DNA from 3 places in the Streptomyces sp. NPDC001401 genome. Region 1 is predicted to be linked to each of the others. Evidence: predicted binding sites of a transcription regulator. Region 1 holds the regulator's gene; each other region holds the start of a gene.
The links. Region 1 encodes HspR, which represses chaperone genes until heat shock. Its sites were predicted from a motif close to TTGAGNNNNNNNNNCTCAA; they were not measured.
Positions count from the first base shown of each region.

Region 1 (9,856 bases):
CCGCCGCACTGACCGGGTTCCTCATGCACAACTGGCCGCCCGCGCGCGTGGGGCTCGGCGCGTGCGGGGCGCTGTTCACGGGCTTCGTGCTCGCCGCGTCGGCCGTGTTCACCCGGGCGGGCTACGGGCTCGCGCCCAGTGCGGGAGTGCTGTTCTCGCTCACCGCCCTGGCCAGCGCCGACGTACTGCTCGTGGTCCTGTCGCGGCGGCTGGCCGGCCGGCCCTTGCTGCGCGGCGGGCCCGACCATGTCGCCCACCGGCTGCGGCGGTTGGGGCTCACCCCGCAGGGGGCGACCGTGCTGCCCGGCATCGGGGCGTTCGCCGGGGTGCTCGTCGGGGTCCTCATGCACATCGGATGGACCGCCCGGTCCGGGGTGTTGTGGGTGGGAGGGGTGGCACTCGTCGTCGTACTCATGCTCCTTCGGGTGCCTGTGTACGGACTCCGGCGGCCGGTGTCCACGCAATCGACGCAGGTCAGCGGCCAGTTGCGTGTAAGGAACGGATAAGAGTTGAGTCTGTGCGACTCAGGTCTGTTGACCCATTGGCGGGCGTCGTGCACACTTGAGTCCGTTCCACTCAAGTCATTGCTGGAGGAATCAACCATGGCACGTGCGGTCGGCATCGACCTGGGCACGACTAACTCCGTCGTCAGCGTTCTGGAGGGCGGCGAGCCCACCGTCATCACCAACGCCGAGGGTGCCAGGACCACGCCGTCCGTCGTCGCCTTCGCGAAGAACGGTGAGGTGCTGGTCGGCGAGGTCGCCAAGCGCCAGGCGGTCACGAACGTTGACCGGACCATCCGCTCCGTGAAGCGCCACATGGGCACGGACTGGAAGATCGAGCTCGACGGGAAGCAGTTCAACCCGCAGCAGATGAGCGCCTTCATCCTGCAGAAGCTGAAGCGCGACGCCGAGTCCTACCTGGGCGAGAAGGTCACGGACGCGGTCATCACCGTCCCGGCCTACTTCAACGACTCCGAGCGCCAGGCGACGAAGGAGGCCGGCGAGATCGCCGGTCTGAACGTCCTTCGCATCGTCAACGAGCCCACCGCGGCCGCGCTCGCCTACGGCCTCGACAAGGACGACCAGACGATCCTCGTCTTCGACCTCGGTGGCGGCACCTTCGACGTGTCCCTCCTGGAGATCGGTGACGGCGTCGTCGAGGTGAAGGCCACCAACGGTGACAACCACCTCGGTGGTGACGACTGGGACCAGCGCGTCGTCGACTACCTGGTCAAGCAGTTCGCCAGCGGTCACGGCGTGGACCTCGGCAAGGACAAGATGGCCCTGCAGCGTCTGCGTGAGGCTGCCGAGAAGGCCAAGATCGAGCTGTCCTCGTCCACCGAGACCTCGATCAACCTGCCCTACATCACCGCGTCCGCCGAGGGCCCGCTGCACCTGGACGAGAAGCTCACCCGGGCTCAGTTCCAGCAGCTGACGGCCGACCTGCTGGAGCGCTGCAAGACGCCGTTCCACAACGTCATCAAGGACGCCGGCATCTCCATCAACGAGATCGACCACGTCGTCCTCGTCGGCGGTTCCACCCGTATGCCCGCCGTCGCCGAGCTCGTCCGCGAGCTGACCGGCGGCAAGGACGCCAACAAGGGCGTCAACCCGGACGAGGTCGTCGCCATCGGCGCCGCCCTGCAGGCCGGTGTTCTCAAGGGTGAGGTCAAGGACGTCCTGCTCCTCGACGTGACCCCGCTGTCCCTCGGCATCGAGACCAAGGGCGGCATCATGACGAAGCTCATCGAGCGGAACACGACGATCCCGACCAAGCGGTCCGAGATCTTCACCACCGCCGAGGACAACCAGCCGTCCGTGCAGATCCAGGTCTACCAGGGCGAGCGCGAGATCGCGGCATACAACAAGAAGCTCGGGATGTTCGAGCTGACCGGTCTGCCGCCGGCCCCGCGCGGTGTCCCGCAGATCGAGGTCGCCTTCGACATCGACGCCAACGGCATCATGCACGTGACCGCGAAGGACCTGGGCACGGGCAAGGAGCAGAAGATGACCGTCACCGGCGGCTCCTCGCTGCCGAAGGACGAGGTCGACCGGATGCGCCAGGAGGCCGAGAAGTACGCGGAGGAGGACCACGCCCGCCGCGAGGCCGCCGAGTCCCGCAACCAGGGCGAGCAGCTCGTCTACCAGACGGAGAAGTTCCTCAAGGACAACGAGGACAAGGTCCCGGGCGAGATCAAGACCGAGGTCGAGGCGTCCGTCGAGGAGCTGAAGGCCGCGCTCAAGGGCGAGGACACCGCCGAGATCCGCACCGCCACCGAGAAGGTCGCGGCCGTCTCGCAGAAGCTGGGCCAGGCCATGTACGCCGACGCCCAGGCCTCGCAGGCCGCCGCGGGCGGCGGTGCGGGCGCCGAGGCTCCGAAGGCCGACGACGACGTCGTGGACGCCGAGATCGTGGACGACGAGCGCAAGGACGGTGCCGCGTGACGGAGGAGACTCCGGGCTTCGACGAGAAGCCCGACGTCCCCTCCGGCGCCACCCCCGAAGACGCCGAGCCGAAGGCCGCCTCCCCCTCCTCGGGGGAGGGGGCGGCCCCGGCCGGGGACGCAGCAGTACAGATCGCCGGTCTGACGGCGCAGCTGGACCAGGTGCGCAAGGCGCTCGAAGAGCGCACCACGGACCTCCAGCGGCTCCAGGCCGAGTTCCAGAACTACCGCCGCCGGGTCGAGCGGGACCGGATCACGGTCAAGGAGATCGCCATCGCGAACCTCCTGACCGAGCTCCTGCCCGTGATCGACGACATCGGCCGCGCGCGGGACCACGGCGAACTCGTCGGCGGATTCAAGTCCGTCGCGGAGTCGCTGGAGACCGTCGCGGCGAAGATGGGACTGCAGGCGTTCGGCAAGGAGGGCGAGCCCTTCGACCCGACGATCCACGAGGCCCTGATGCACTCGTACGCGCCCGACGTCACCGAGACGACGTGCGTGGCGATTCTGCAGCCCGGGTATCGCATCGGCGAGCGCACCATCCGCCCCGCGCGGGTGGCCGTCGCCGAACCGCAGCCCGGCGCCCAGACCGTCAAGGCCGAAGAAGCGACCGAGGCGGCCGACGACAAGGAGAGCGGTGGCCCGGACGAGGGCTGAGCTTGAACCGATCGCAGTACCGACCGCTGTATCGATGAGAGAGGAGGGACGTCGGGGATGAGCACCAAGGACTTCATCGAGAAGGACTACTACAAGGTCCTCGGCGTCCCCAAGGACGCCACCGAGGCCGAGATCAAGAAGGCCTACCGGAAGCTCGCCCGCGAGTTCCACCCGGACGCCAACAAGGGCAACGCCAAGGCCGAGGAGCGCTTCAAGGAGATCTCCGAGGCGAACGACATACTCGGCGACCCCAAGAAGCGCAAGGAGTACGACGAGGCCCGCACCCTCTTCGGCAACGGCGGCTACCGCCCGGGTCCGGGCGGCGCGGGCGGCTCCTTCAACTTCGACCTGGGTGACCTCTTCGGAGGCGGCACCCAGGGCGGCGGGGGTTCCGGCGGCTTCGGCGGCGGAATCGGTGACGTCTTCGGGGGCCTGTTCAACCGGGGCAGCTCCGGCACCACGCGGGTCCAGCCCAGGCGCGGCCAGGACATCGACACCGAGGTCAGCCTCAGCTTCACCGAGGCGATCGAGGGGGCGACGGTCCCGCTGCGCATGTCCTCGCAGGCACCCTGCAAGGCCTGCTCGGGCACCGGCGACGCGAACGGCAACCCGCGGGTGTGCCCGACCTGCGTCGGCACTGGCCAGGTCGCGCGGGGTTCCGGCGGCGGCTTCTCGCTCACCGACCCATGCCCGGACTGCAAGGGCCGCGGCCTGATCGCGGAGAACCCCTGCGAGGTCTGCAAGGGCTCGGGGCGTGCGAAGTCCTCCCGGACGATGCAGGTCCGTATCCCGGCCGGGGTCTCCGACAGCCAGCGCATCCGGCTGCGCGGCAAGGGCGCACCGGGCGAGCGGGGCGGCCCCGCGGGCGACCTGTACGTCACGGTGCATGTCGACGCGCACCCCGTGTTCGGCCGCAAGGGCGACAACCTCACCGTCACCGTGCCGGTGACGTTCACGGAGGCGGCTCTCGGCGGCGAGGTCAGGGTCCCCACCCTGGGCGGCCCTCCCGTCACCCTGAAGCTGCCCCCGGGCACGCCCAACGGCCGGACCATGCGCGCCCGCGGCAAGGGCGCGGTCCGCAAGGACGGCACCCGCGGCGACCTCCTGGTCACCGTCGAGGTGAGTGTCCCGGCGGACCTGACGGGGAAGGCTCGTGACGCACTCGAGGCGTATCGCGAGGCAACCGCGGGCGAGGACCCGCGGGCGGAGCTGTTCCAGGCCGCGAAGGGAGCATGAGAGAGATGGACGGCCGTCGACGCAACCCGTACGAACTGACCGAGGAAACCCCGGTCTACGTCATCTCGGTGGCGGCCCAGCTCTCCGGCCTGCACCCGCAGACCCTCCGTCAGTACGACCGCCTCGGCCTGGTCTCCCCCGACCGCACCCCCGGCCGCGGCCGCCGCTACTCGGCCCGCGACATCGAACTGCTGCGCACCGTCCAGCAGTTGTCGCAGGACGAGGGCATCAACCTGGCCGGCATCAAGCGGATCATCGAACTGGAGAACCAGGTCGCCGCGCTCCAGCAGCGCGTCGCCGAACTCCAGTCGGCGGTCGAGGGCGCGGCAGCGGCGATGCAGCAGCGCGAGGCGGCGGTGCATGCGTCGTACCGCCGCGATCTGGTGCCGTACCAGGAGGTGCAGCAGACCAGCGCGCTGGTGGTGTGGCGGCCGAAGCGGCAGCAGTCCGACTGACCCGTCGCATCAAGCAGTCGAAGGGGCCCGGAGGTTGAACCTCCGGGCCCCTGTCGTATGTCGGCGGACCAGGTCGGCGGACGAGGTCAGCGGCCGACGAAGAACTCCAGGGACGAGCTCTGCTCGCTCTGGCGCCCGTAGGCGTCGACGGCGTACACGGTGACCGTGCACGGTCCGTTGTAGGGCGGGATCCAGGAGATGGAGCCGGTGGTGGACAGCCGGGTGCCGCTGTCGCCGCAGGCGCCGCCGATGTCCCAGGAGTAGCCCTTCAGGACCCGTCCCTCGTCGCCCGCGCCGGGCGCGGCCGTGACCTGGATGGCCTGCCGGGCGGGAATCCCCGCCGAGACCAGGGTCAGCTGCGGTGCGGCCGGTCCGGTGGCGGTGGCCGGGGTGAGCCGGTCGACGGTGATCTCCGCGGAGGGCGCGGACTCGGCACCCGTGCCGGCATCCACGGCGACGACGTAGTAGGACGCCTTGCCCGCCGGAGCGATGCGGTCGTCCCAGCCGTTGCCGTGCAGGTTGCCGATGGCGGTCCAGCCGCCGTCGGTGCGGCGGTAGACGCGGTACTGGGGGGCGTCCTCGGGCAGATCCCAGCGGATCTCGGTCCGGTCGTCGTAGAGGGTGCCGGTGAGGCCGGTCGGGGCGGGCGTGCCGCTGGGCTCGGGGCGGGTGGCCGTCACCGGGTCGGAGACCGGGGAGACGTTGCCGGCGCCGTCGACCGCGTGCACCCGGTAGACGTAGGCCGTGCCCGTCTCGGCGGTGACGTCCGTGAAGGACGCGCCGAGCACGATCTCGGGCCCGTCCGGATCCTGCTGCCCCTCCGGGGCGCCCCACACCTCGTAGTGGTGGACATCCGCCGACGAGGAGGGCTGCCAGGTGAGCGTGTTGCCCGCCGTGGTGCCCTGTGCGGTGAGGCCGGTGACCTGCTGCGGGGCGGTGCGGTCGACGGTGGTGACGGCCTGGTCGGCGGTGCCGGACGAGACGTTGCCGGCCCTGTCGTAGGCACGCACCTCGTAGTAGTACGTGTCGCCGGTCACCGGCAGGGTCGTGTCGGTGTACGACGTCGAGGTGGTCGTGGCGAGCGGCGTAGCGCCGAACGACGTGCCCTTGAGCCGCCGGTAGACGCGGTAGCCCGCGAGGTCCATCTCCTTGTTCTTCGACCAGGTCAGCCCGGCCTTGCCGGTCGCGGAGTCGTACGAGACCGAAGTCCCGGTCGGGACAAGGGGTTTGACCTTGTCGATGTCGGCGGAGGTGCGGGGTTTGTAGGCGAAGGAGACGTTCGCCGTGCCCGTCCAGTTGACGTAGTCGACGCGGAGGGTGTGCTTGCCGGAGGGGATCGTGATGTTGACGGTCTTCCTGACCGTCGTGGACACGTTCTTCCAGAGGTCGACCTTGCGCACGCCGTCCAGGTAGACGCGGATGCCGTCCTGGGTGGCGACCGGCAGGGCGAAGGGGCCGCCCGAGCCGAAGTCCCTCGTCACCGTCCAGCGGACGCCGAAGTTGTCCTTCGGGAGGCCGGAGGCGGGGGCGGAGGTACCCCAGTTCTGGTCGATTGCGGAGTCGCAGTCGGTCTTCGTCGGGGTGCCGGAGAACGACGTGTTCGCGAAGAACTGGCGCTTGAAGACGGGCGAGGTGCAGGTGGTCGCGGCGGAGGCCGGGGCGGCCGTCGCGGAGAGCAGACCGGCCGCGGTGGCGAGCACGACGGCGGTCGTGGCCGCGGCGGTCGTGGGTCTGGCTGGGTTCATTCGGTCCTCTGGTCGGGATGGGAACGGCTGATGGAAACTGCCGTGATCACGACTCGCGAGGAATCGGGTTGGTTGTACGGATCTTTGCCCTTCGATTGCCTGCGGTTGCATGGAGAGTCCGTAAAGGACCTTTGGAGGCTTTTCCGCCATGTCTTTACATGCTCAGCGGAGTGTTGCGTTGCGCACTCGTTAAGTAGTTCCGCTTGACGCCTGGGGGCCGCTCCGCGTTGGCTTTTCAGTCATCTGGGTCGCATGTTGCGCCCGCGTCCGGAAGGCACCATAAGTGAGCTCCCCCATGCGTCCCACGCGTCGTACCGCCATCGCCGTGGCAGCGTCCACGATGACTCTGTCGCTCTCCGCCTGCGGCGTGCTGAACGTGTCGGGGGACAGCAGCTCGGCGAGCCCCACGAAGGGCAACGACGTCACCATCGGCCTGCTGCTGCCGGAGACGGCCAACACCCGGTACGAGGACTTCGACTACCCCATCATCAAGAAGCAGGTCGCCTCGCTCACCAAGCAGCAGGGCAAGGTCGACTACCTCAACGCCGACCAGAACGCGGCCAAGCAGGCGAGCCAGATGCAGAAGATGATCGACGAGAAGGTCGACATCATCCTGCTGGACGCCGTGGACTCGCACGCCATCGCCAGTGAGGTGAAGAAGGCGAAGGACGCCGGTATCCCGGTCATCGCCTACGACCGGCTGGCCGAGGGCCCGATCGACGCGTACATCTCCTTCGACAACGAGCTCGTCGGCGAGGTCCAGGGCCGCACCCTGCTCGAGGCGCTGGGCAGCAACGTCGACACCTCCGACAAGATCGTCATGATGAACGGCTCGCCCACCGACCCGAACGCCAAGCAGTTCAAGGCGGGCGCCCTGTCCGAGCTCAACGGAAAGGTGACGGTCGCCAAGTCGTACGACACCAAGGACTGGGACCCGAAGAACGCCGAGGCCAACATGAAGGCCGCGATCGACGCGATCGGCAAGAACAACATCGCCGGCGTCTACGCCGCCAACGACGGCATGGCCGCCGGCATCGTCAAGGCCCTGGAGGACGCCGGCGTGACGAAGCTGCCGCCGCTCACCGGCCAGGACGCGGAGCTTGCGGGCGTGCAGCGGATCGTCGCGGGCGAGCAGTACATGAGCGTCTACAAGTCGTACCCGCAGGAGGCCGCGGCGGCCGCGCAGATGGCGGTGGCCAAGGTCCAGGGCAAGGAGATCGAGTTCGACGCCCTCACCCAGGACACGGTCGACAGCCCCACGAACAAGGGCATCCCGGCGCAGCTCGTCACCGTGACCGCCCTGACGAGGAAGAACATCAAGTCGACGGTCGTCGCGGACGGCATCTACAAGATCTCGCAGATCTGCACCTCGAAGTACTCGTCGGAGTGCGCGGCCATCGGCCTCAAGTAACTCGGTTCGCCAGTACGGGGATCGTCTCTCTGGCCCGGCTCACCTCCCGCAGGTCGAGGTCCACGGCCGTGAAGTCCGGAGCCGGGCCGAGCCTTGCGCGGACCTCGCCGAGCGGTGACACGACCAGGCTGCCGCCGACCCCCGTGGGGGCCGGCCCGGACACGGCCTCGCCCGGATCGGCCTGACCGCAGGCCACGACGAAGCTCGTCGAGTCCAGCGCCCGGGCGCGGGCCAGCAGCGTCCACTGGTCGCGCTTGCCCGGGCCCGCGCCCCAGGACGCGGGCACGACCGTCACCAGGGCGCCGCGCCAGGCCAGTTCGGTGAACAGGCCGGGGAAGCGGATGTCGTAGCAGGTGGCGACGCCGACCCGGACGCCGGCGACGTCCACGGTCAGCGGCTCGGTGCCGGGCGCGACCGTGTCGGACTCGCGTTGCCCGAAGGCGTCGTAGAGATGGATCTTGTCGTAGTGCCCGAGGGGTCCGCCCGGTCCGGCCACGATCACCGTGTTGTGGACGCGGCCGTCGGCGGCAGGGGTGAACATCCCGGCCACCACGGTGAGTCCGGCGTCGGCGGCGAGCTCCCGCACCCGGGTCGCCCACGGGCCGTCCAGCGGCTCGGCGACCGGTCGCAGTGGTACGCCGAAGCGGCACATGGTCGCCTCGGGGAGCACCAGCAGCTGCGCCCCCGCGGCCGCGGCCCGGGCGACCTCCTTCTCGACGAGGAGGAGGTTCGCCGCGGGGTCCGCGGTGCTGCCGATCTGGCCGAGCGCGACCCGCAGGGATGCGGGCGCGGTCACAGGGACTTGAGGACGGACGTCAGGCGGTCCAGGCCGGCCACCAGGTGGTCGTGCCGGGCGGCCGAGTACGCGATCCGTACGTGGTCGGCGTATCGGCCCTGCTGGAGCGGGTCGTAGAAGGTGCCGACGGAGTAGACGATCCCGGCCTCCCGCGCGCGTTCGGCGAGCGACTCGGCGGCCGGGAGGCCGCCGTTGACCTTCGCCCAGACGAAGAAGCCGCCCGCGGGGTCGTCGAACTCCAGCCGGTCGCCGGCCTCGCGCAGGCTGCGGACCGTGAGTTCGGCGCGCTCGCGGTAGATGTCCCGGCCCCGGGCGAGGAGCTGGTCGAACCAGCCGTCGCGGGCGAGCAGGGTGCGGGCGATGGCCTGCGAGAGGGTCGAGCTCTGGAAGTCGTAGCGGCGGCGCAGGTTGATGACGTGCGGGGCCAGCCACTCGGGTGCGATCAGCCAGCCGAGGCGCAGCCCCGGGCCGAGCGTCTTGGCGAAGGTTTGCACGACCACCACCCGGTCGCTGTCCAGCGGGAAGTCGGGCTCGCTGCGGCCGTCGGGCGCGAAGTGACGGTACGGGTTGTCGGACAGCACGAAGAAGCCGTACCGCTCGGCCAGTTCGACCAGCTGCAGACGCTTCTCGTACGGCAGCAGGCCGCCGGCCGGGTTGTGGAAGTCCGGCACGGTGTAGACGGCCTTGGGGCGCAGCCCGCCCTGCAGCCGCTCGGCGAGGACGTCGACGTCGAGGCCGTGCGGGCCCACCGGGACGGGGTGGATGTCGGCGCCGGTGTTCTCGATGATGCGGATCGTGTCGGGGAAGACCGGGTCGTCCACGACGATCACGTCGCCCGGCTCGGCCACCGCCTGGAGCGCGAGTGCGGTGCCGTGCAGCCCGCCGTTGGTGATCAGCACGCGGGAGGGGTCCACGCCCTCGCGGGCGGCGATGAGCGAACGCAGGGCCGGATCACCGGCGTTGGGGCCGTATGCGAGGGCCGGTCCGCCGGTGTCCGGTCCTGCCAGCAGGTCGTTCGTGACCTCCCTGATCTCGGCGAGCGGCAGCGCTTCCACGGCGGGGGCGCCGCTGACGAGGTTCACGAAGTCGAGGCCCGGCTTGCGGGCGGGG
Region 1 is NZ_JBIAWI010000010.1:36,373-46,228, forward strand. It holds gene ACFY10_RS29815 (MraY family glycosyltransferase) at 1-506, shown strand, start outside; gene dnaK (molecular chaperone DnaK) at 603-2,447, shown strand; gene grpE (nucleotide exchange factor GrpE) at 2,444-3,103, shown strand; gene dnaJ (molecular chaperone DnaJ) at 3,161-4,339, shown strand; gene ACFY10_RS29835 (heat shock protein transcriptional repressor HspR) at 4,345-4,794, shown strand; gene ACFY10_RS29840 (PA14 domain-containing protein) at 4,881-6,539, opposite strand; gene ACFY10_RS29845 (sugar ABC transporter substrate-binding protein) at 6,835-7,950, shown strand; gene ACFY10_RS29850 (carbon-nitrogen hydrolase family protein) at 7,943-8,728, opposite strand; gene ACFY10_RS29855 (PLP-dependent aminotransferase family protein) at 8,743-9,856, opposite strand, start outside.

Region 2 (9,856 bases), on a different contig from region 1:
CCCTCTTCCAGCGCGAAGGCCCCCTCTGGCACCTCCGTTACGCCGGTCGTGCCGTCCGGATCCCCGACAGCAAGGGGCTGCGCGACATCGCCGTACTGCTCGCCCGGCCGGGTACTCCCGTGCCGGCCGTCGAGCTGGCCGCGCCGGGATCCGCTGCCACCCAGGGCGACACCGGTGAGGTCGTCGACGCCGCCGCGCGCGCCGCCTACCGGCGCAGACTGCGGGAGTTGGAGGAAGAGGCGCAGGACGCCGACGACGCCGGGGACGCCGTGCGCTCCGCGCGGATCGCCGTCGAGCGGGACGCGCTGGTCGGGCAGCTCGCGGCCGCGTACGGCATCGGGGGGCGGGTGCGCCGTACCGGTTCGACCGCCGAGCGCGCCCGTACCGCCGTCACCGCCCGCATCCATGCCGCCGTGCGCCGTGTCGCCGACGCCCACCCCGAACTCGGCCGCCATCTGGAGAGCGCCCTGCGTACCGGCACCCTCTGCGTCTACCAGCCGGAACAGCCCCCGCTCTGGCGTCTGTGAGGCCCCGTCGCACACCGTGCCGCCCGATCTCACGCCTCCTTCGTAAAAGCAGGCAAGAAGCAACGAAGGAAGGCGAGCACCATGCCACGCACAGCCAAGGCCGAGGCCGAACTCAAGGTCGACGAGCCCGTCATCGAGGGGCGCTACGCCGAGCTCGGCCCGTACACCGTCGGGTACGAGACCATGAAGGAGGACATGGACCCGGCCCCGCTCTTCCGGGGCCTGCCCGACGACCGCTGCCAGTGCCCGCACTGGGGCCAGGTCGTCTCCGGCAAGCTCGTGTTCCGGTACGCCGACCACGACGAGGTCTTCCACGCCGGCGACGCCTACTACGGCGCGCCCGGCCATCTCCCCCTGGTCTTCGCCGGCACCGAGATCGTCGAGTTCAGCCCCACCGCGGAGCTGAACCGCACGATGGAGGTCATCGGCCGCAACCTCGCGGGAGCGCAGTCATGACCACCGACACAGACACCGGCACCGGCACCGGCACCCGCGTCGAGGAACTCGCCGACCTCTTCGTACGGTTCCTGGAGACCAACACCGCCCCGGACGGGCTGTTCACGGACGATGTCTTCCTCGACCTGACGGTTCCCCAGTGGCGGCTGCAGGCCTTGGGCCGCGACGAACTCGTCGCCGTACGCCGCCGCAGTCACCCCTTCCTCGGCACCGTGCCGCGCCACCGCGTCGACGCCACGCCGAGCGGCCTCGTCCTCGAGTTCGAGGAGCAGTGGGAGGACGAGCAGGGCGGCACCTGGTACTGCAGGGAGCTGATGCGCGCCGACATCCGCGACGGCGCCATCAGCGAGGCGTCCGTCTACTGCACCGGCGACTGGGACCCGGCGACACAGGCGGCGCACGCGAAAGAGGTCGACCTCCTGCGCCCGTGAACAATCCCATTCAGGGGGCTATGGGTGCGCTCTGACGCAGAAAAAGCATGAGAGGTTGCTGTGAATCGCCTCTCGCGTGGCGTCGGTCACAGACAGGGACCCCTGTGGTTGCGAAGGGTGGGGCGCAACGGAAGGAGCGCCGCAACGTGGAACCCATCGCGACGGCCGACAAGGAGTCCTCGGTCGCGCCCCTTCCCGACGTGTCCGGACTCCTGGACGGAATGCCGCGTCAGCGCGGCCCGGCGACCATCGCCGGACCGACCGTGCAGGTGCCCGTCCCCGCGACCCGCACCCTTCGCCCCTGGCGCCTCCTGCCGACCCCCACCGGCACGCCGTTCACCTTCCTCTACGCGGTGGTCCTCGCCCTCACCTCACTGATCACCACGTACGCCGCCCCGTCCCTGGTGGACACCCTGCACCAGGCCTCCAGCACGGACGTCGCGCACCTCGTGCAGACGCCCGTGCTGGTGCTGATCACCAGTGCGCTGTGGATCGCCGGCGGGATCGCGTCGCCGTACGTGGTCTGCTTTCTGCTCGTCCTGACGGCACTGGAGCGGCGGATAGGCGGGGCGCGCACCGCTGTCGTCTTCCTGCTCGGGCATGTCCTGGCCACGCTGGCGACCGAGGTCCCCGTGGGGCTGGCCGTGCTCGTCGGACATCTCCCCGACAGTTCCCTGCACCGTCTCGACTACGGCATCAGCTTCGGCGTCGCCGCCAGCGTCGGCGCCCTGGCCGGGCTGCTGACGCCCTGGCTGCGCTGGCCGGTGCTCGTCCTGTTCGGCTCCATGCTCGTCGAGGACCTGATCGAGTTCACGGACCCGATGACCAACTGGGGCCATCTGATCTCGCTGGCGATAGGCATCGCGACCTGGCCGATGATCCGCCGCTGGTACCGAACGGCCACGGCGACGGCCTAGGAACACCCCTCCGCCCGCTTGCAGGCGCTTCCTGTGAGCGGCGTTGCGGATTCTTTTCACCCCCCTCCGGCGTTCTCCCTTCAGCCCGTCCGGCGTTTGAGGACGAGGCCCTTCAGGGCCGAAAGGCGGGGGTCTGGGGGCTGCAAGCCCCCAGCAACGCCCACCTCACCGCCGTGATCGCTGACAGCGAACGGGGCCCCGGGAACATTCGCGGAGCGCCACGCATTGAGTCGGCATAACTCAACTTGACTGCCGGAGGGTAGATCATGGCTTCGACGTCCACATCGCTCACCCTGCCCGTGCTGCCGCTCGACGACGAGGTCGTGCTGCCCGGCATGGTGGTTCCGCTGGACCTGAATGACGCCGACGTACGCGCCGCGGTGGAGGCCGCCCAGGCCGCTGCCCGGTCCGAGCCGGGAAAGCCCAGGGTTCTGCTGGTGCCACGCATCGACGGCACATACCCGGGCACGGGTGTGCTCGGCACCGTGGAGCAGGTCGGCCGGCTCGCCGACGGTGACCCGGGCGCCCTGATCCGCGGCCGCGGCCGGGTGCGGATCGGTGCCGGTACCACCGGCCCGGGTGCGGCGCTGTGGGTCGAGGGGACGAGGATCGACGAGAGCGTGCCCGAGCCGCAGCCCGGTCACGTCACCGAACTGGTCAAGGAGTACAAGGCCCTCGCCACCGCCTGGCTGCGCAAGCGCGGCGCCTGGCAGGTGGTCGACCGGGTGCAGGCCATCGACGATGTCTCCGCCCTGGCCGACAACTCCGGCTACTCGCCCTTCCTGACCACCGACCAGAAGATCGAACTGCTGGAGACCGCCGACCCGGTCGCCCGCCTCAAGCTCGCCACCCAGCACCTGCGCGACCACCTCGCCGAGCAGGATGTCGCGGAGACCATCGCCAAGGACGTCCAGGAGGGCGTCGACAAGCAGCAGCGGGAGTTCCTGCTCCGCCGCCAGCTGGAAGCCGTACGCAAGGAACTGCGCGAGCTGAACGGCGAGCAGGACGGCGAGGAGTCCGACGACTACCGCGCCCGTGTGGAGGCCGCCGACCTGCCGGAGAACGTCCGGGAGGCGGCGCTCAAGGAGGTCGACAAGCTGGAGCGGTCCAGCGACCAGTCCCCCGAGGGCTCCTGGATCCGCACCTGGCTGGACACCGTCCTCGAACTCCCTTGGAACGAGCGCACCGAGGACGCGTACGACATCCAGGGCGCCAAGGCGATCCTCGACGCCGAGCACGCCGGTCTGGAGGACGTGAAGGAGCGCATCACCGAGTACCTGGCGGTGCGCAAGCGCCGCAGCGAGCGGGGCCTCGGTGTCGTGGGCGGCCGGCGCGGCGGTGCCGTACTGGCCCTCGTCGGCCCGCCCGGCGTCGGCAAGACCTCGCTCGGCGAGTCCGTCGCGCACGCCATGGGCCGCAAGTTCGTCCGCGTCGCCCTCGGCGGCGTGCGGGACGAGGCGGAGATCCGCGGCCACCGGCGTACGTACGTCGGCGCGCTGCCCGGCCGTATCGTCCGTGCGATCAAGGAAGCCGGCTCCATGAACCCGGTGGTCCTGCTGGACGAGATCGACAAGGTGGGCTCGGACTTCCGCGGCGACCCTGCTGCCGCCCTGCTCGAGGTCCTGGACCCGGCGCAGAACCACACCTTCCGCGACCACTACCTGGAGGTCGAACTCGACCTGTCGGACGTGGTGTTCCTCGCCACGGCCAACGTCCTGGAGGCCATCCCGGAGGCCCTGCTCGACCGTATGGAGCTGGTCCGCCTCGACGGCTACACCGAGGACGAGAAGGTCGTCATCGCCCGCGACCACCTGCTCCCGCGCCAGCTGGAGCGGGCGGGGCTGAAGTCGGACGAGGTCTCCATCGACGAGAGCGCGCTGCGCAGGCTCGCCGGCGAGTACACGCGCGAGGCGGGCGTACGCACCCTCGAGCGGTCCATCGCCCGCCTGCTCCGCAAGGTCGCGGCGCAGCACGAACTGGGCGACCGGGAGCTGCCGTTCACCATCACGGACGGCGAACTGCGCGCCCTGATCGGCCGCCCGCACCACGTGCCCGAGTCCGCCCAGGACCCGGCGGAGCGCCGCACGGCGGTCCCGGGTGTGGCGACGGGTCTCGCGGTCACGGGAGCCGGCGGAGACGTCCTCTTCGTGGAGGCGTCCCTGGCCGACCCGGAGACGGGAGCGGCAGGCCTGACCCTCACGGGCCAGCTGGGCGACGTGATGAAGGAGTCGGCGCAGATCGCCCTGAGCTTCCTGCGCAGCCACGGCGCCGAACTGGAGCTGCCGGTGGCGGACCTGAAGGACCGTGGAGCGCACATCCACTTCCCGGCGGGCGCGGTCCCGAAGGACGGCCCGAGCGCGGGCGTCACGATGACGACGGCCCTGGCGTCCCTCCTGTCCGGCCGCCTGGTCCGCACGGACGTGGCGATGACGGGCGAGGTCTCGCTGACCGGCCGCGTCCTGCCCATCGGCGGGGTGAAGCAGAAGCTGCTCGCCGCGCACCGGGCGGGCGTCACCACGGTGATCATCCCGAAGCGCAACGAGGCCGACCTGGACGACGTCCCCGCGGAGGTGCTGGACAAGCTCGACGTCCACACCGTCACGGACGTCCGCCAGGTCCTGGAACTGGCCCTCGCGCCCGCCACGAGCGACGCGAAGCCGGAGGTTCCGGTGGCGGCGTGACGGACGTCATCGGATAGGGGAAGGCCCGGGTCCCGTGAGGGGGCCTGGGCCTTCGCCGTGCATACGGGAAGTATCAGCCGTTGGCCAGTGCCTGCACCCGATCCAGCGCCCCGTTGAACCTGTCGTGGTCGCCGACGGTCGGGCCGGACGAGGTGTACTGCCACATCGTGTAGTAGCTCCAGCCCGCCGGCAGCGTCCCCGCATCCGACGCGTAGCGCGCGATCCACAGCGGGTTGGCGGACGCGAAGCCGCCGTAGTTCCCCGTGCAGTCGCTCCACCAGCTCGTCGCCGTGTAGATCACGGCATCTCGTCCCGTGCGCGCCTTGTACGTGCTCAGGAAGTCGGCGATCCAGCTGACCATCGCGCTCGCCGACTTGCCGTAGCACTCGGCGCCGTAGGGATTCCACTCGATGTCGAGGGTGCCGGGGAGGGTCTTGCCGTCCTTGGACCAGCCGCCCCCGTGGTCGACGAAGTAGTTGGCCTGGGTGGCGCCGCTGGTGGTGTCGGGGGTCGCGAAGTGGTAGGCGCCGCGGATCATGCCGACGTTGTAGGAGCCGTTGTACTGCTGGGCGAAGTAGGGGTTCGTGTAGTACGTGCCTTCCGTCGCCTTGGTGTAGGCCCACTTGACCCCGCTGCTCCACAGGGTCGACCAGCCGACGTTGCCCTGGTGGCCGGAGACGTCGACGCCCTCGGTCTGGGTGACGGCGGTGGGGGCGGGGGTGCCGCTTCGGCCGTCGTGGGCGAGGACGCCCATGCCCATGTGGGCGGAGCCGCGGGGCGGGTGGGTGGCGGCGGAGGCCGGGGCGGCGAAGGGCAGGGCGAGGGAGAGGGCGGCGAGCAGGAGTCCGGCGGGGAAGAGGCGCAGGGGGCGGACCGATCCGGGTCTGTGCACGGGCATGGCGTGCCTCCGAAGGCTCGGTGATGCTCGGTGGAGGGTAGCGCTGAGGTGCCGGTGTATTGGGGATGGCGTGCTGGCGTGGGCATGCCAGTCATTGCCTGGTAGAGAAGCTATGCACGTAGAAGAGCGGGTGGGAAGAGGGGCCGGAGGCTGCCGTTGGTCTAGCCCTGCGAAATACTGACGGAGCTGCGGCGACGGCGGCATTTGGCGGAAACTTTCAGGACCGGGAAACCGAGGCAGGGGCTGACGTGCACGAAGGCCGAAACGGGGACGAGCGCCGACTCTCGTCCCAGGCGTCACCGAGTGGCGCGGACCAGGAGTACCTGTCCCTGGAGCGCGAACTGACGGTGCTGCTGCGGCGCGCCCGGGCGAGCCAGGGCGAGATGGCCCGCGAGGTCCACCCCGACCTGGAGTCCGCCGCGTACGGCCTCCTCGTACGCCTCGACGAGCACGACCGCCTGCGCGCCACCGAACTCGCCGCCTACATCGGCGTGGGCAAGGCCACCATGTCCCGCCAGCTCCGCGCCCTGGAGGACCTGGGCCTGGTCGCCCGCGAGCCCGACCCGGCGGACGGGCGGGCCTGGCTGGTCCGCCTCACGGAGGAGGGGCACCGGCGGGTGAGCAAGGTCCGTGACGCCCGGCGGGCGCGCTACGTCAGCCAGCTGGCCCACTGGGACCGGCGCGAGGTGGCGGAACTGGCGCGGCTGCTGGGGGAGTTGAACCGGGGGATGGAGAAGTAGGCCGACGCGGTCACCCGGTCCCCCGGCCGCCCTCAGGCGTCGGCGCTGCCGTCCCCGAGGAGGCGCAGGGTCGCCTCCGCACCTCCCTCGGGATGGTTGCGGAAGGTCAGACCGGCGCCGAGCAGCCGGGCCTGCCCGGAGGCGATGGTCAGTCCCAGGCCGGTTCCCGCCGACCCGCAGCCGGTGCGGAACCGCTGCGGGCCGGAGGCGGTGACGACGGCCAGCAGATCGGGCGGGAAGCCGGGGCCGTGATCGCGGACCCGGACGATCGCTCCGTCGTGGTCCTTGTCCACGTCGACCGTCACCGGCGGGGCACCGTGTCGCAGTGCGTTGGTGACCAGGTTGGTGAGGATCCGCTCCACGCGCCGTGGATCGGTCTCCGCGAGTGTGTCCGCGACGATGCGCACCTCCACCCCGTCGAGCCCGGCAGCCGCGCGGCGGGCCATCGCGCTGACCTGGCGCGGCTCGGTCTCCAACGACACCGCATGGGCGTCGAGGCGGGCGACTTCGAGGACGTCCTCGACCAGCCCGCGCAGCTTGTGCACCCCGCCCGCGACCAGGTCGGTGGCCGGACCGGCCGGTAGCAGGCCGGTCGCCGTCACCATGGCCGCGACCGGTGTGCGCAGTTCGTGCGCGATGTCGGCGGTGACCCGTCGCTCGGCCTCCAGCCGGGCGCCGAGCGCGTCGGCCATGGTGTTCACGGAGTCGGCGAGCCGGGCGATTTCGTCACGCCCCTGCGGGCCGATACGGGCGTCCAGGTCGCCGTGGGCGATGCGTTCGGCCGTGCGGGCGGCGGCCGTGGCCCGGCGGCCCATCCGCACGCCGAGGGCCAGACCGGCCAGGGACACGGCCACGGTGGCCGCCGCGCCCGTGGTGACCAGCGTCCGGTCCAGCGCGGCCAGTTCGTCGGCCTCACAGCCGTAAGGCCGCGACAGCGCGAGCACCGTCCGGTCGGAGATGCGGGTCGCCGCCCACAGCACCGGATCGGGTCCGTCCTGGAGGTAGGTGACGCGAACGCCGCGACGCACCGCCCTCGACACGGGCGCGGGCAGGTCCGGCGGGTCGAGCCGGGCCTCCGACTTGCGGCCGGCCGCCTGGTCGTAGACGGCGGTCATCAGCCGCCGGTCCATGTCGGAGCGGGCCGTGGTCAGCTGGTCGGCGGCGGTGATGCGGTGGACGAGCAGGCCGATCGCGCTCGCGACGCAGACGGCCGCCGCGGCGACGGCCAGGGCCACCTTCGTGCCGATGTTCAGCCGTATGTTCATGGGAGTCGTACCGATGTGCCGGGCCACTACGGGCGCAGCTTGTAGCCGAAGCCGCGCACCGTCTCGATGCGGTCACGGCCGATCTTGCAGCGCAGCCGCCGTATGTGGACGTCCACCACCCGGGTGTCGCCGGACCAGGCGTAGTCCCACACCTTCTCCAGCAGCAGGTCCCGGGTGAGCACCGTCCCGGGCGCCGCGGCGAACATCTGCAGCAGCTTCAGCTCCGTGGTGGTGAGGGCGAGCGGTCTCCCCTCCCGGCAGACGTCCAGGGTCTGCGGGTCGAAGGCCAGGTCGCCGAAGGTGAGCGGGGTGCTGTCCGGCCGCCGCTCGGCGGGCGCGGCGCGGCGCAGCAGGGCGCGGATCCGGGCGGCCAGCACCATCCCGTCGAACGGCTTGGTGACGTAGTCGTCGGCCCCGGCCTCCAGGCCCATCACCACGTCCACGGGATCGTTGCGGGCCGAGATCAGCAGCACCGGCACCCCCGACTCCTCGCGGATACGGCCCGCCAGGCTCACCCCGTTCAGGCCGGGCAGCATGATGTCCAGGACCGCCACGTCCGGCGCCTGCTCCCGGAACAGCGCGAGCCCGCTCGTCCCGTCGGCGGCGGTGCGGACCGCGTAGCCGCTGCTCTCCAGGGTGAGACGAGTCGCCTCCCGGATCATCTCGTCGTCCTCGACCAGCAGGACCTCGTGCATGTGTGTCTCCTGAGACGTCGTGCTCCGGCCCCAGAGGACCAGTCCTATGTGTCGGTGACCCGGCGGCCGGTTCACAGTCGTGGGGCGGAAACGTTGTCATGCCGCCGGCACCCGTAGGCGCAGGTCACCGACGTCCAGCGCCCAGTGGGGCGCGGGCGGGTGAGCGGGGCTGAGTACGGCGTTGCTGTAGTAGGCGGCGTACTCGCGCTTGACCAGGTCGCTGAGAACGACACGCACGGGGTAGTACGGCGGGTTGTCCTTGCCGTGGGGACACTGCGACACGCAGGCGAAGTCGACCACCAGCCCGGTCCCGACCGCCCGGGGCGTGCCCCAGCCGCGCCACTTCATGCCGTACAGAGTGGTGATTTCGGTCAGGTCCATCACGTCGGGGCGCTGCCGCGGGTTGGAGCGTACGTCGGTGACGTAGACCGGCCCCGTCCAGGGGACCGCGGTCGGTGCCGGGCCCTCGATGTGCGCGCCACCGGCCCCCGTGCCGCATCCGGCGAGGCCCAGGAAGCTCATGGCGAGCAGCAGGCACCGCGCCCGTCCGCCGTATCGCATGCCGTTTCCTTTCCGCCTGCGCCCACGGAACGACCACCTTCACGGCCCCCGGTGAACGAGAAATGTCCTGACAGCAAGGACTCGGCAATGCATGGAATCGCTCCCACATCTCTGTAACAGCCGTACGTCATTTCCGACCGGCAGCCGTGATCCGGCCGCCGGGTCACTGACACGCACGGCGGCTCTGATTGCGATCGGCCGAAGCGCACAGCCTCGGCGGAAACCGCGAAATCCAGGAGTCACATTGTCCCCAACGCAGACATCTTCGTCCCAGGTGCCGGAGCGAGACGAGCGGCCTGCCTCGTCCCGTGCAAGGGGCCGCCTCCGGGCGGTCACGGTGTCAGCCGTTCTGCTCAGCGTCCTGGCCGGTGGCGTGGTCACATCGGCCACCGTCGCCCCGGCCGCCGCGGCCGACTGCGGCACCAGCCAGCAGTGCTCGGCGAATCCGCCGGCCGGCTTCCAGGGCACGGGCTGGTCACTCGCCTCTGTCCCCCGTGGCGTCCAGCGCGCCCTGAACTACTGGCGAAACATGGGCTGGCCGAATTGGCACAACGTCGGCCAACGCGGCGAGGTGTGGCAGGTCGACAACCAGGCCTACATCGAGACAGGTGGCCAGTACTTCGACCACCCCAACCAGTGGGGTGTCCGGATACGGGATTTCATGAACGAGGGGTACGCAGGTGAA
Region 2 is NZ_JBIAWI010000004.1:41,441-51,296, reverse strand. It holds gene ACFY10_RS15505 (ATP-binding protein) at 1-527, shown strand, start outside; gene ACFY10_RS15500 (hypothetical protein) at 609-983, shown strand; gene ACFY10_RS15495 (hypothetical protein) at 980-1,414, shown strand; gene ACFY10_RS15490 (rhomboid-like protein) at 1,561-2,331, shown strand; gene lon (endopeptidase La) at 2,598-5,012, shown strand; gene ACFY10_RS15480 (lysozyme) at 5,086-5,910, opposite strand; gene ACFY10_RS15475 (MarR family winged helix-turn-helix transcriptional regulator) at 6,159-6,650, shown strand; gene ACFY10_RS15470 (ATP-binding protein) at 6,683-7,915, opposite strand; gene cseB (two-component system response regulator CseB) at 7,942-8,610, opposite strand; gene ACFY10_RS15460 (hypothetical protein) at 8,707-9,171, opposite strand; gene ACFY10_RS15455 (hypothetical protein) at 9,509-9,856, shown strand, end outside.
Region 2: the regulator HspR is predicted to act here: its motif matches at 2,557-2,575, upstream of lon (endopeptidase La).

Region 3 (9,856 bases), on a different contig from region 1:
CAGTAGACACCGATGGCGAGGGCCTGCTCGGCGACCCAGCCGGCGCCGAGGGACTCGACCTTCCAGGCCGCCGGCGATCCCTGCGCAGCCAGTTCGAGGGCTCCTTCGAGGGCGGCCGTCGTCTCCTCGTGGCCCGGGTGACGGGCGAGCAGCCGGAGCGTGAGCACCACCGCGCTCTCCAGCGAGACGCCGGCGACCAGGTGCGACACGATCGCGGCCAGCGCGCCCGCCGCGTAGTAGCCGGTGGGGTGGCCGTGGGTGATCTGCGCGCCGCGGGCTGCCATCGCGAAGGCCCCGTCAGCGGAGTTGACCAGGCCGAAGGGGGCCGAGCGCATCACCGTGCCGCAGCCCTTGGAGTCCGGGTTGACCTGCCCCGGCTTCCCGTCCAGCTTGAGCATCGGGTCGGGGGAGTACCCCTGGGCGACCCCGGAGAGGCAGGCGTTGCCGGGTGCGCGGCGGGCGTACAGCCAGGGCTCGCTGATCAGCCCGCCCGTGGGGGTGCCCTGCTCCGGGCCCGGCTTCGACTGGGTCTCCAGCCAGCGCTCGTACGCCTGGCGCAGCATCTGTGCCCAGGCGCCGCCGATCCCCCTCTCCCGCTCCCGGGCGTGCGCCGGGATCAGGGCCTCGACGGTGAACAGGGTCATCTGTGTGTCGTCGCTGATCAGGCCGGTCAGGCCGAGGTCTCCGGGTACGAGCCCGGTCACCCCGCGCTCGCCGAAGCGACTGCGGATCCTGTCGAGGGAGGCGAACTCCACGGGGTAACCGAGGGCGTCGCCGACTGCCCCGCCCAGCAGGCAACCGCGCACACGGGCGCGGTACACCGCTGCGGTCTCCAACGTCGGCCTCGACGGCGGCCAGGTCATAAGGTGCGCTCCTCGACTACGGTTGTACGTATGACCATTGTCGCGACGGGAACCAGCGCCTCGGCCACCGCCCCCACCGACAAGGGCGTCGGCCCCCTCCTGCGGTCCTGGCGGGAGCGCCGCCGGGTGAGTCAGCTGGAGCTGGCGCTGCGGGCCGACTCCTCGGCGCGGCACATCAGCTTCATCGAGACGGGCCGTTCCCGGCCGAGCGAGGAGATGGTGCTCAGGCTCGCCGAGCACCTGGACGTCCCGGTGCGGGAGCGCAACGCCCTGCTGCTGGCGGCCGGTTACGCCCCGCACTACCCGGAGACCCCGCTCGACTCGCCCGCGCTGGACGCCCTGCGCCAGGGCATGGAGCGCCTCATCCAGTGCTACGAGCCCTACCCGGCGTTCGTGGTCGACTCGGTGTACAACGTGGTCGCGGCCAACCGGGGCATGATGATGTTCCTGGAGGGCGTCGCGGAGTCGCTGCTCGAACCCCCGCTGAACGCCATGCGGTTGACACTGCACCCGGAGGGCCTGGCACCCCGCATCCGCAACCTCCCGGAGTGGCGCGGGCATCTGCTCGCGCAGATGGAACGGGAGATCGCCCTCCACCGCTCCGAACCACTGCGGGCGTTGTACGAGGAGGTGGCGGCCTACCCGGTGCCGGAGCCGGATCACGACCGCGAACCGGCGGAACCTGTCCCCTACTTCGCGCTCCCGATGCAGATCGAGCACGAGGGCCGGACGCTGTCCTTCATCTCCTCCATCTCCACCTTCAACACCCCCATGGACGTGACGGTCGCCGAGCTGGCCATCGAGACGCTCCTCCCGGCCGACCCGGCGACGGTCAAGTACCTTCAGTCGCTGATGCCCTGACGGGCTCCCGCCCACCGGACGGCCCTACGTGGCAAGCGCCTCACCACCGAACCCGTGAGACTGTCGGCGGAACATGAAACACTGCTTCGCGCATACTTCGGCGCGTGGGTCTGTCCGGCGGAGCAGGTCGGCTGCAAGGAACGACGCTTGTCGGCCGACCCGAGCGGGGTCATGGGGGTCCCCTCGCTCGAGCGAATTCGAGAGTGGGGGAGCGTGCAGCTGCAAGGCGGAGGAGCCGTGTCGATCAGCCGCTGCCGCGGCGTGCGACGCGGAGCGTCGGCAACCGACGACAACGCTGCTGGGGGCACCCCCTCTGAGGGAGTGCGTGCCAGGCCCCGCGACGCCGAGCTGATCCGCCGGACAGACCCTTGGGGAGGCGTGGCGTGAGTGAGCGGCGTCCCGCGCCCACTGTGGGCCAGGTGGTGCTCGGAAGGCGCCTGCAGGAACTGCGGGAGGCCGCCCGGCTCAAACGCGAGGAGGCCGCACGCGTCCTTCGGGTGGCCCCCGCGACCGTACGGCGGATGGAGATGGCCGAGGTCGCCCTGAAGATCCCGTACGTCCAGGTGCTGCTGGAGACGTACGGCGTCCCGGACGACGAGGCGGCCGCGTTCGTCGCCCTGGCCGAGGAGGCGAACCAGCCGGGCTGGTGGCAGCGGTTCCACGACGTGCTGCCGGACTGGTTCAGCCTGTATGTGAGCCTCGAGGGCGCCGCCACCATCATCCGCTCCTACGAGCCGCACTTCGTGCCCGGGCTGCTGCAGACCGAGGAGTACGCGCGTGCGGTGATGGAGGCGGGCACGGTCGGGCAGACCGGGCCCGAGACCATCGAGCGGCATGTGTCCCTGCGGATGGCCCGGCAGCGGCTGCTGGACCGCCCGGACCCGCCCCACCTGTGGGTGATCATGGATGAAACGGTTTTGCGGCGCCCGGTGAGCATCCGCGGCGAGGTGATGCGGGACCAGCTGGACAAGCTGCTGGAGTTCGCCGAGCGGGACCGGGTCACGCTGCAGATCGCCGAGTTCAAGGACGGCCCGCACCCGGGGACGTACGCGCCCTTCACGCTGTTCCGTTTCGGCGAGCCCGAACTGCCCGACATGGTCTTCACCGAGTACCTGACCGGCGCCCTGTACCTCGACTCGCGCAAGGAGGTCTCCGCGCATCTGGAGGTCCTCGACCACATGACGGCGCGGGCCGCGTCGGCCCAGCGCACGAAGAAGATCCTGCGGGAGTTCCGCCAGAACTTCTGAGTCACGCAGCACCTTTCCCACCTCGAGGAGAAGACACCGCATGACCGGATCCGACGCCGCACCGCAGATCGACACCAGCCGGCCGCACCCTGCCCGCGTGTACGACTGGTGGCTGGGCGGCAAGGACAACTACCCGGTGGACGAGGAGCTGGCCCGGAAGATCCTCGCCCTGGACAACACCGCGGTGCGCGGGGCACGGGCCAACCGGAGGTTCATGCAGCGGGCTGTCCGCGTCGTCGCCGAGGCGGGGATCCGTCAGTTCCTGGACATCGGCACGGGCATCCCCACCGAGCCCAATCTGCACCAGGTGGCGCAGGCCGTGGCGCCGGAGTGCCGGGTCGTGTACGCGGACAACGACCCGATCGTGCTGCGGCACGCCCAGGCGCTGCTGCGCGGCTCCGCCGAGGGCAGCACGGACTATGTGCACGCGGACGTGCGGGACATCGACACCTTGCTGCGGCAGGCCGCAGAGTCCCTGGACTTCTCGCGGCCGGTCGCGCTGTCGCTGGTCGCGCTGACCCACTACCTGGGCGAGGAGACCGACGGCGACGACGTGCACGGCCTGCTGCAGAAGTACGTCGCGGCGCTCGCACCCGGCAGCTACCTGATCCTGTCGCAGGTCACGCCCGACCTGAATCCGGAGGCCATCGCGAAGGCGGCCGGCGCCTTCCGGGCCGGCGGCACCCCCTTCTACCCCCGCTCGGTCACCGAGTTCCAGCGCTTCTTCGAAGGCCTGGAGCTGCTCGGCCCCGGGGTGATCCCGGTGACGGGATGGCGCCCGGAGGCCGAGGACGTGGCGGCGCAGGCGGAGGGGATCGTGCCCGTGTATGCGGGGGTCGCCGTCAAGCGCTGACGTCTGGTGCTATGTGACATGGCACTGCGTGGAATACGACATGGCACCACGGTGGAATGTCACACAGCACCACGGTGGAATGTGACATAGCACCACCCCCTCGCCCATGCACCCGTACGGCTGCCGTGAACAGGTGCGCTCCCGCGCCCGCCCCTAGCGTCGAAGCACGGGGTGAGCAAGGGAGCCACGCACGTGAGCGACACGCGAATACCGCCCACCGAGCCGGGGGCGGCGCTGCTCCGCGCAGGACGGTTCTTCCGCCCCGGCACCCCGGCCCCCGACCTGCACAGCATCGCGCTCACCGGCGGACGCGAGGCGGACGCCTTCTACCGGGACCGCTGGAGCCACGACAAGGTCGTGAACTCCACCCATGGTGTGAACTGCACGGGCTCCTGCCGCTGGAAGCTGTACGTCAAGGACGGCATCATCACCTGGGAGACCCAGCAGACGGACTACCCGTCGGTGGGCCCCGACCGTCCCGAGTACGAACCCCGCGGCTGCCCGCGCAGCGCCGCCTTCTCCTGGTACACCTACTCGCCGACCCGCGTGCGCTACCCGTACATCAGGGGCGTGCTGCTGGAGCTGTACCGGGAGGCTCGCGCCCGGCTCGGGGACCCCGTGCTCGCCTGGGCGCACATCCAGAGCGACCCCGAGCGCCGCCCGCCGTTACCAGCAGGCCCGCGGCAAGGGCCGTCTGGTGCGGGCGAGTTGGGACGAGGCGGTCGAGCTCGTCGCCGCCGCGCATGTCGACCTTCCCGTCGCCTCCCCGCAGGTGTTCGGCGACCAGACCGACGTACCGGAGTCGGGCGACTGGTGGGACGCGGCGTATCTGATGATGTGGGGCTCGAACGTGCCGGTCACGCGCACGCCCGACGCCCACTGGATGGCGGAGGCCCGCTACCGCGGCCAGAAGGTCGTGGTCGTGGCGCCCGACTATGCGGACAACGCCAAGTTCGCCGACGAGTGGCTGCACCCGCACCCCGGCACGGACGGAGCCGTCGCGCTGGCGATGGGGCATGTGATCCTGAAGGAGTTCTTCGTCGACCGCGAGACCTCCTTCTTCGCGGACTACGCGGCCGGAGGAGTCGGCGCTGCCTGCCGAGTGCAGCCTCGACTACGACGGCGGGCCGGGCATGGGCGGCGACGGGCCGTTCGGCCGGGACTCGGGGCGCAGGCAGCTGCCGCTGGTGTCGGTGGAGAACTTCCACGCACTGCGCAGACGCCAGACCACGGACGATGCGAAGGAGACCTGATGCCCTCGGACGCCGTGCTGTACCAGGCGGCAGCGCTCTGCCTGACCTATCCCGACGACGACTTCCGCGCCCGGCTGCCGCTGCTGCGTGAAGCAGCCCCGCAGCTGCGGGAGTTCACGGACCATGCGGCCGTCACTCCACCCCAGGAGCTGGCCGCCCACTACGTGCAGGTCTTCGACTTCAAGAACCGGCACAGCCTCTATCTGAGCTGGTGGCAGGACGGCGACACCCGGCGGCGCGGCATGTCGCTGGTCCGCTTCAAGGACGTCTACCGCGCCGCCGGCCTGGAGTTCACCGGCGAGGAACTGCCCGACTTCCTGCCCGCGGTACTGGAGTTCGCGGCCCGCACCGGCGACACGGACCTCCTGACGGAACACCGCGAGGCCCTGGGACAGCTCAGGGCCCGGCTCACCGACTTCGGCACGCCGTACGCATCCGTCCTGGACGCCGTGTGCGCCACCCTGCCGATCCCGCACACGGAGGTGCGCTCATGACCATGCTGCTGTGGGGCGTCCTGCCGTACGTCGCCCTCACCCTGCTCGTCGCCGGCCTGATCTGGCGCTACCGCTACGACAAGTACGGCTGGACCACGCGTTCCTCGCAGATGTACGAGTCGAAGCTGCTGAACATCGCCTCCCCGGCCTTCCACTACGGCATCCTCTTCGTGCTCGCGGGCCACCTGGTGGGCCTGTTCGTCCCGAAGTCGTGGACCGACTCGATCGGCGTCGGCGAGCACACGTACCACCTCTTCTCGCTCTACGGCGGCACCGCGGCCGGCGTGCTCGCCCTCGCCGGGATCCTGCTCCTCGTCCACCGCCGCCGCACGCACGCCCCGGTCTTCCGGGCGACGACCGTCAACGACAAGCTCATGTACGCCGTGCTGCTCGCCGCCATCGCCATGGGCATGGCCGCCAAGCTGACCCACGCCTCCGGCGACGGCTACAACTACCGTGAAACCATTGCCCCTTGGGCCCGCAGCCTGTTCACACTGCAGCCGAAGACGGACCTGATGGAGGGCGTGCCGGTGCTGTACCGGGTCCACGCGACGATCGGCATGGCGCTGATCGCCCTGGTGCCGTACACCCGCCTGGTCCATATGTTCAGCGCGCCGGTGCAGTACCTGTTGCGCCCGTACGTGGTGTACCGCAGCCGCGACCCCGGGCAGCTGGGGCCGCGGCCGGAACGGCGGGGCTGGGAGAAGACGGGAGTCTGACGTCTACGCTGCGCCGCCCTTCGTGTCGTCGCGTTCCTCGTCGACGATCTCCGCGTCGACCACGCCCTCCTCGTCCTGCGGTGAGGTGTGCTGTTCGGTGCCGCTGCCGGAGGGGCCCTGGTCGGCCTGGGCGTACATCGCCTGGCCCATCTTCTGGCTGACGGTGGCGAGTTTCTCGACGCCGGTGCGCAGCTCGTTGGTCTCCGCGTTCCGTTCCAGCAGGCCCTTGAGTTCCGTCGCCGCCGCTTCCACCTCCGACTTGGTGTCGGCGGGGATCCGGTCCTCGTTGTCCCGTATGAACTTCTCGGTCTGGTAGACGAGTTGTTCGGCCTGGTTGCGGGTCTCGGCGGCCTCGCGGCGCTTGCGGTCCTCCTCCGCGTGCTGCTCGGCCTCCCGCATCATGCGGTCGATGTCGTCCTTGGGGAGCGCGGAACCGCCGGTCACCGTCATCTTCTGCTCGCGGCCGGTGGCGAGGTCCTTGGCCGAGACGTGCATGATGCCGTTCGCGTCGATGTCGAAGGCGACCTCGATCTGCGGGACCCCGCGCGGGGCGGGCGGCAGACCCGTCAGGTCGAAGACTCCCAGCTTCTTGTTGTACGCGGCGATCTCACGCTCGCCCTGGTAGACCTGGATGCCCACCGAGGGCTGGTTGTCCGTGGCCGTCGTGAAGATCTCCGAACGCCGGGTCGGGATGGTCGTGTTGCGCTCGATCAGCTTCGTCATGATGCCGCCCTTGGTCTCGATGCCGAGGGACAGCGGGGTGACGTCGAGGAGGAGCACGTCCTTGACATCGCCTCGGATGACGCCCGCCTGCAGGGTCGCGCCGACGGCCACGACCTCGTCGGGGTTGACGCCCTTGTGCGGGTCCTTGCCGGTGAGCTCCTTGACCAGGTCGGTGACCGCGGGCATCCGCGTCGAGCCGCCGACGAGAATGACGTGGTCGACCGCGGCAAGCTTGACGTTCGCATCCTTGACCGCCTGGTGGAAGGGGGTCTTGCAGCGGTCGAGGAGGTCGGCGGTGAGCTCCTGGAACTGGGCGCGGGTCATCTTCTCGTCGAGGTGCAGCGGCCCCTCGGCGGAGGCGGTGATGTAGGGCAGGTTGATCGTCGTCTCGGACGAGCTCGACAGCTCGATCTTGGCCTTCTCGGCGCCCTCGCGCAGCCGCTGCAGCGCCATCTTGTCCTTGCCGAGGTCGATGCCGTACTGCCCCTGGAACTTCTTGACCAGGAACTCGACGACCCGCTGGTCCCAGTCGTCGCCGCCGAGGTGGGTGTCGCCGTTGGTCGCCTTCACCTCGATGACGCCGTCGCCGATCTCGAGGAGCGACACGTCGAAAGTGCCGCCGCCGAGGTCGAAGACCAGCACGGTCTGCTCCTCGCCGCGGTCGAGGCCGTAGGCCAGGGCGGCCGCCGTCGGCTCGTTGATGATCCGCAGGACCTTCAGGCCCGCGATCTCCCCGGCCTCCTTGGTCGCCTGCCGCTGTGAGTCGTCGAAGTACGCCGGTACGGTGATCACCGCGTCCGTGACGTCCTCGCCGAGGTAGGACTCGGCGTCCCGCTTCAGCTTCTGGAGCACCCGCGCGGACAGCTCCTGCGCCCGGTAGCGGGTCCCGTCGACGGAGCCCTGATCCGGGAAGCGCCAGGCGGCGTCCCCCATGTGCCGCTTCACCGAGCGGGCCGTCCGCTCCACGTTGGTCACGGCCTGCCGCTTGGCCACCTCCCCGACCAGCACCTCCCCGTTCTTGGCGAAGGCCACGACCGACGGTGTGGTCCTGGCCCCCTCCGCATTCGCGACGACCGTGGGCTCGCCGCCCTCCAGCACGGCCACCACCGAGTTCGTGGTCCCTAGATCGATCCCGACCGCACGTGCCATCTCGGTCCCCTTCCGCCAGGGCACTTCTCAGACTCCAGCACAAAACTTGAGTGCGCTGTTGTCAATGCCGTGTACCCGGAAACGCGGATGCCGCGCACCCGAGTGCGGGGGCGCGGCACCGAGAGGCGTGCAGCCGTGGGCTTCAGGACAGCTTGGCCGACAGCGTGATCGTCGTGCCGGTGAGGGCCTGGCTGACCGGGCAGTTCTTCTTGGCGTCCTCGGCGGCGGCGACGAACGCGTCGTTGTCGATGCCGGGAACCGTGCCCTCGACGGTGAGGTGGATTCCGGTGATGCCCTCACCCGGCTGGAAGCTGACGTCGGCCGAGGTGATGAGCTTGGTGGGCGGGGTGCCGGCGCCGTTCAAGGCGTGCGACAGCGCCATGGAGAAGCAGCTGGAGTGCGCGGCGGCGATCAGCTCCTCGGGGCTGGTCTTGCCGTTCGCGTCCTGAGAACGCGAGGCCCACGTGACCGGCTGCGCCTCGATGGCACCGGAGGAGTCGAAGTTGACGACACCGCTGCCCTCGATCAGGCTGCCTTCCCAGACGGTGTGTGCGGAGCGCGTGGTTGCCACGGTGAATCCTTCCGAATTCCGGGTGTTGCTTGGGATCCCATCCGATCACATTCCGGCTCACCGCAGCCGGATTTCAGGCGGCCCGCTCCTGCTCGCCCTCGTCGGTGACGGGCACCTGAGGACCGTCCGTCTCCCACAGCCAGCGGCGCAGTATGTGGTGGATGTGCTCGGCGCCGACGATTTCGCGCCCGTCCTCGACCGGCTCGGAGAAGGCGACCGGGGAGAGCAGGAAAGGTCTTCCCTGTGCGCCGCCGAGCCCGCCGTGCGAGCCGATCTGCTCCTCGAAGGCGAGGACTTCGCCGTCGGCCGGGTCGTGGAAGGAGTTGACCATGATGTCGGCGGTGTGCGGGAAGGAGTGGGTGCGGCGCACGGCGTCGGCGGCGCCGGGGCCGAACGCCTCCAACGGGCCCGGCTTGTCGTCGAGTTGGTCGAGCGGTATCTCGGCGCCGTACGCGCCCAGCACGACCCCGCCGTGCTCCTCGCTGCGGACCAGCAGGAAGCCGACGCCGGGGTGGTTGGCGAGGGTTGTCAGCAGCGCGGGATGGCGGGCGTCGATCTCCTCCTTGCTCATCCGGTGCGGCACGTCCGGGAAGGAGACCAGGCCGAGGTTGCCGGAGGCCAGCACGAGCGGCTCCGAGCGGCGGCGGGAGGGGCGGTGCTGTTCGCCGCCCTCCTCGACGGGCCGGCGCAGCGCCGCGCGCACGGCCGCGCGGGCCTCGGCGCCGCTGTGCGTGCGCTGCGCCCTGCGGGGTACGGGGAGGCCGCAGCCGGCCCGCACCAGATCACCGAGGCCGAGCCCGTAGCGGGCGCGGAAGGTCTCGCCGGGGCTCTGGCCGTGGTCGGACAGGACGACGATCCGGTACGGCCGCGGGGCGTGCTCGGCGACGTTCGCGATCAACGCCAGGGCGCGGTCGAGGCGATCGAGGACCTTCTCCGCGTCGCGGCTCGTCGGCCCGGAGTGGTGCGCCACTTCGTCGTACGCCACCAGGTCGGCATAGACGGCGGTGCGTCCGGCGAGCATGTCGCCCATCACCGCGGCGACCACGACGTCCCGCTCGACGACGGTCGCGAAGGCGCGGACGAAGGGGTAGAGGCCACCGCGTGCGACGCGCGGGCGCTGCCT
Region 3 is NZ_JBIAWI010000003.1:687,987-697,842, forward strand. It holds gene ACFY10_RS15070 (ADP-ribosylglycohydrolase family protein) at 1-863, opposite strand, end outside; gene ACFY10_RS15075 (helix-turn-helix domain-containing protein) at 894-1,724, shown strand; gene ACFY10_RS15080 (helix-turn-helix domain-containing protein) at 2,108-2,971, shown strand; gene ACFY10_RS15085 (SAM-dependent methyltransferase) at 3,012-3,824, shown strand; partial or broken gene ACFY10_RS15090 (molybdopterin-dependent oxidoreductase) at 4,017-4,896, shown strand; partial or broken gene narY (nitrate reductase subunit beta) at 4,898-5,077, shown strand; gene narJ (nitrate reductase molybdenum cofactor assembly chaperone) at 5,077-5,571, shown strand; gene narI (respiratory nitrate reductase subunit gamma) at 5,568-6,290, shown strand; gene dnaK (molecular chaperone DnaK) at 6,294-8,162, opposite strand; gene ACFY10_RS15115 (OsmC family protein) at 8,305-8,733, opposite strand; gene ACFY10_RS15120 (alkaline phosphatase family protein) at 8,807-9,856, opposite strand, start outside.
Region 3: the regulator HspR is predicted to act here: its motif matches at 8,209-8,227, upstream of dnaK (molecular chaperone DnaK).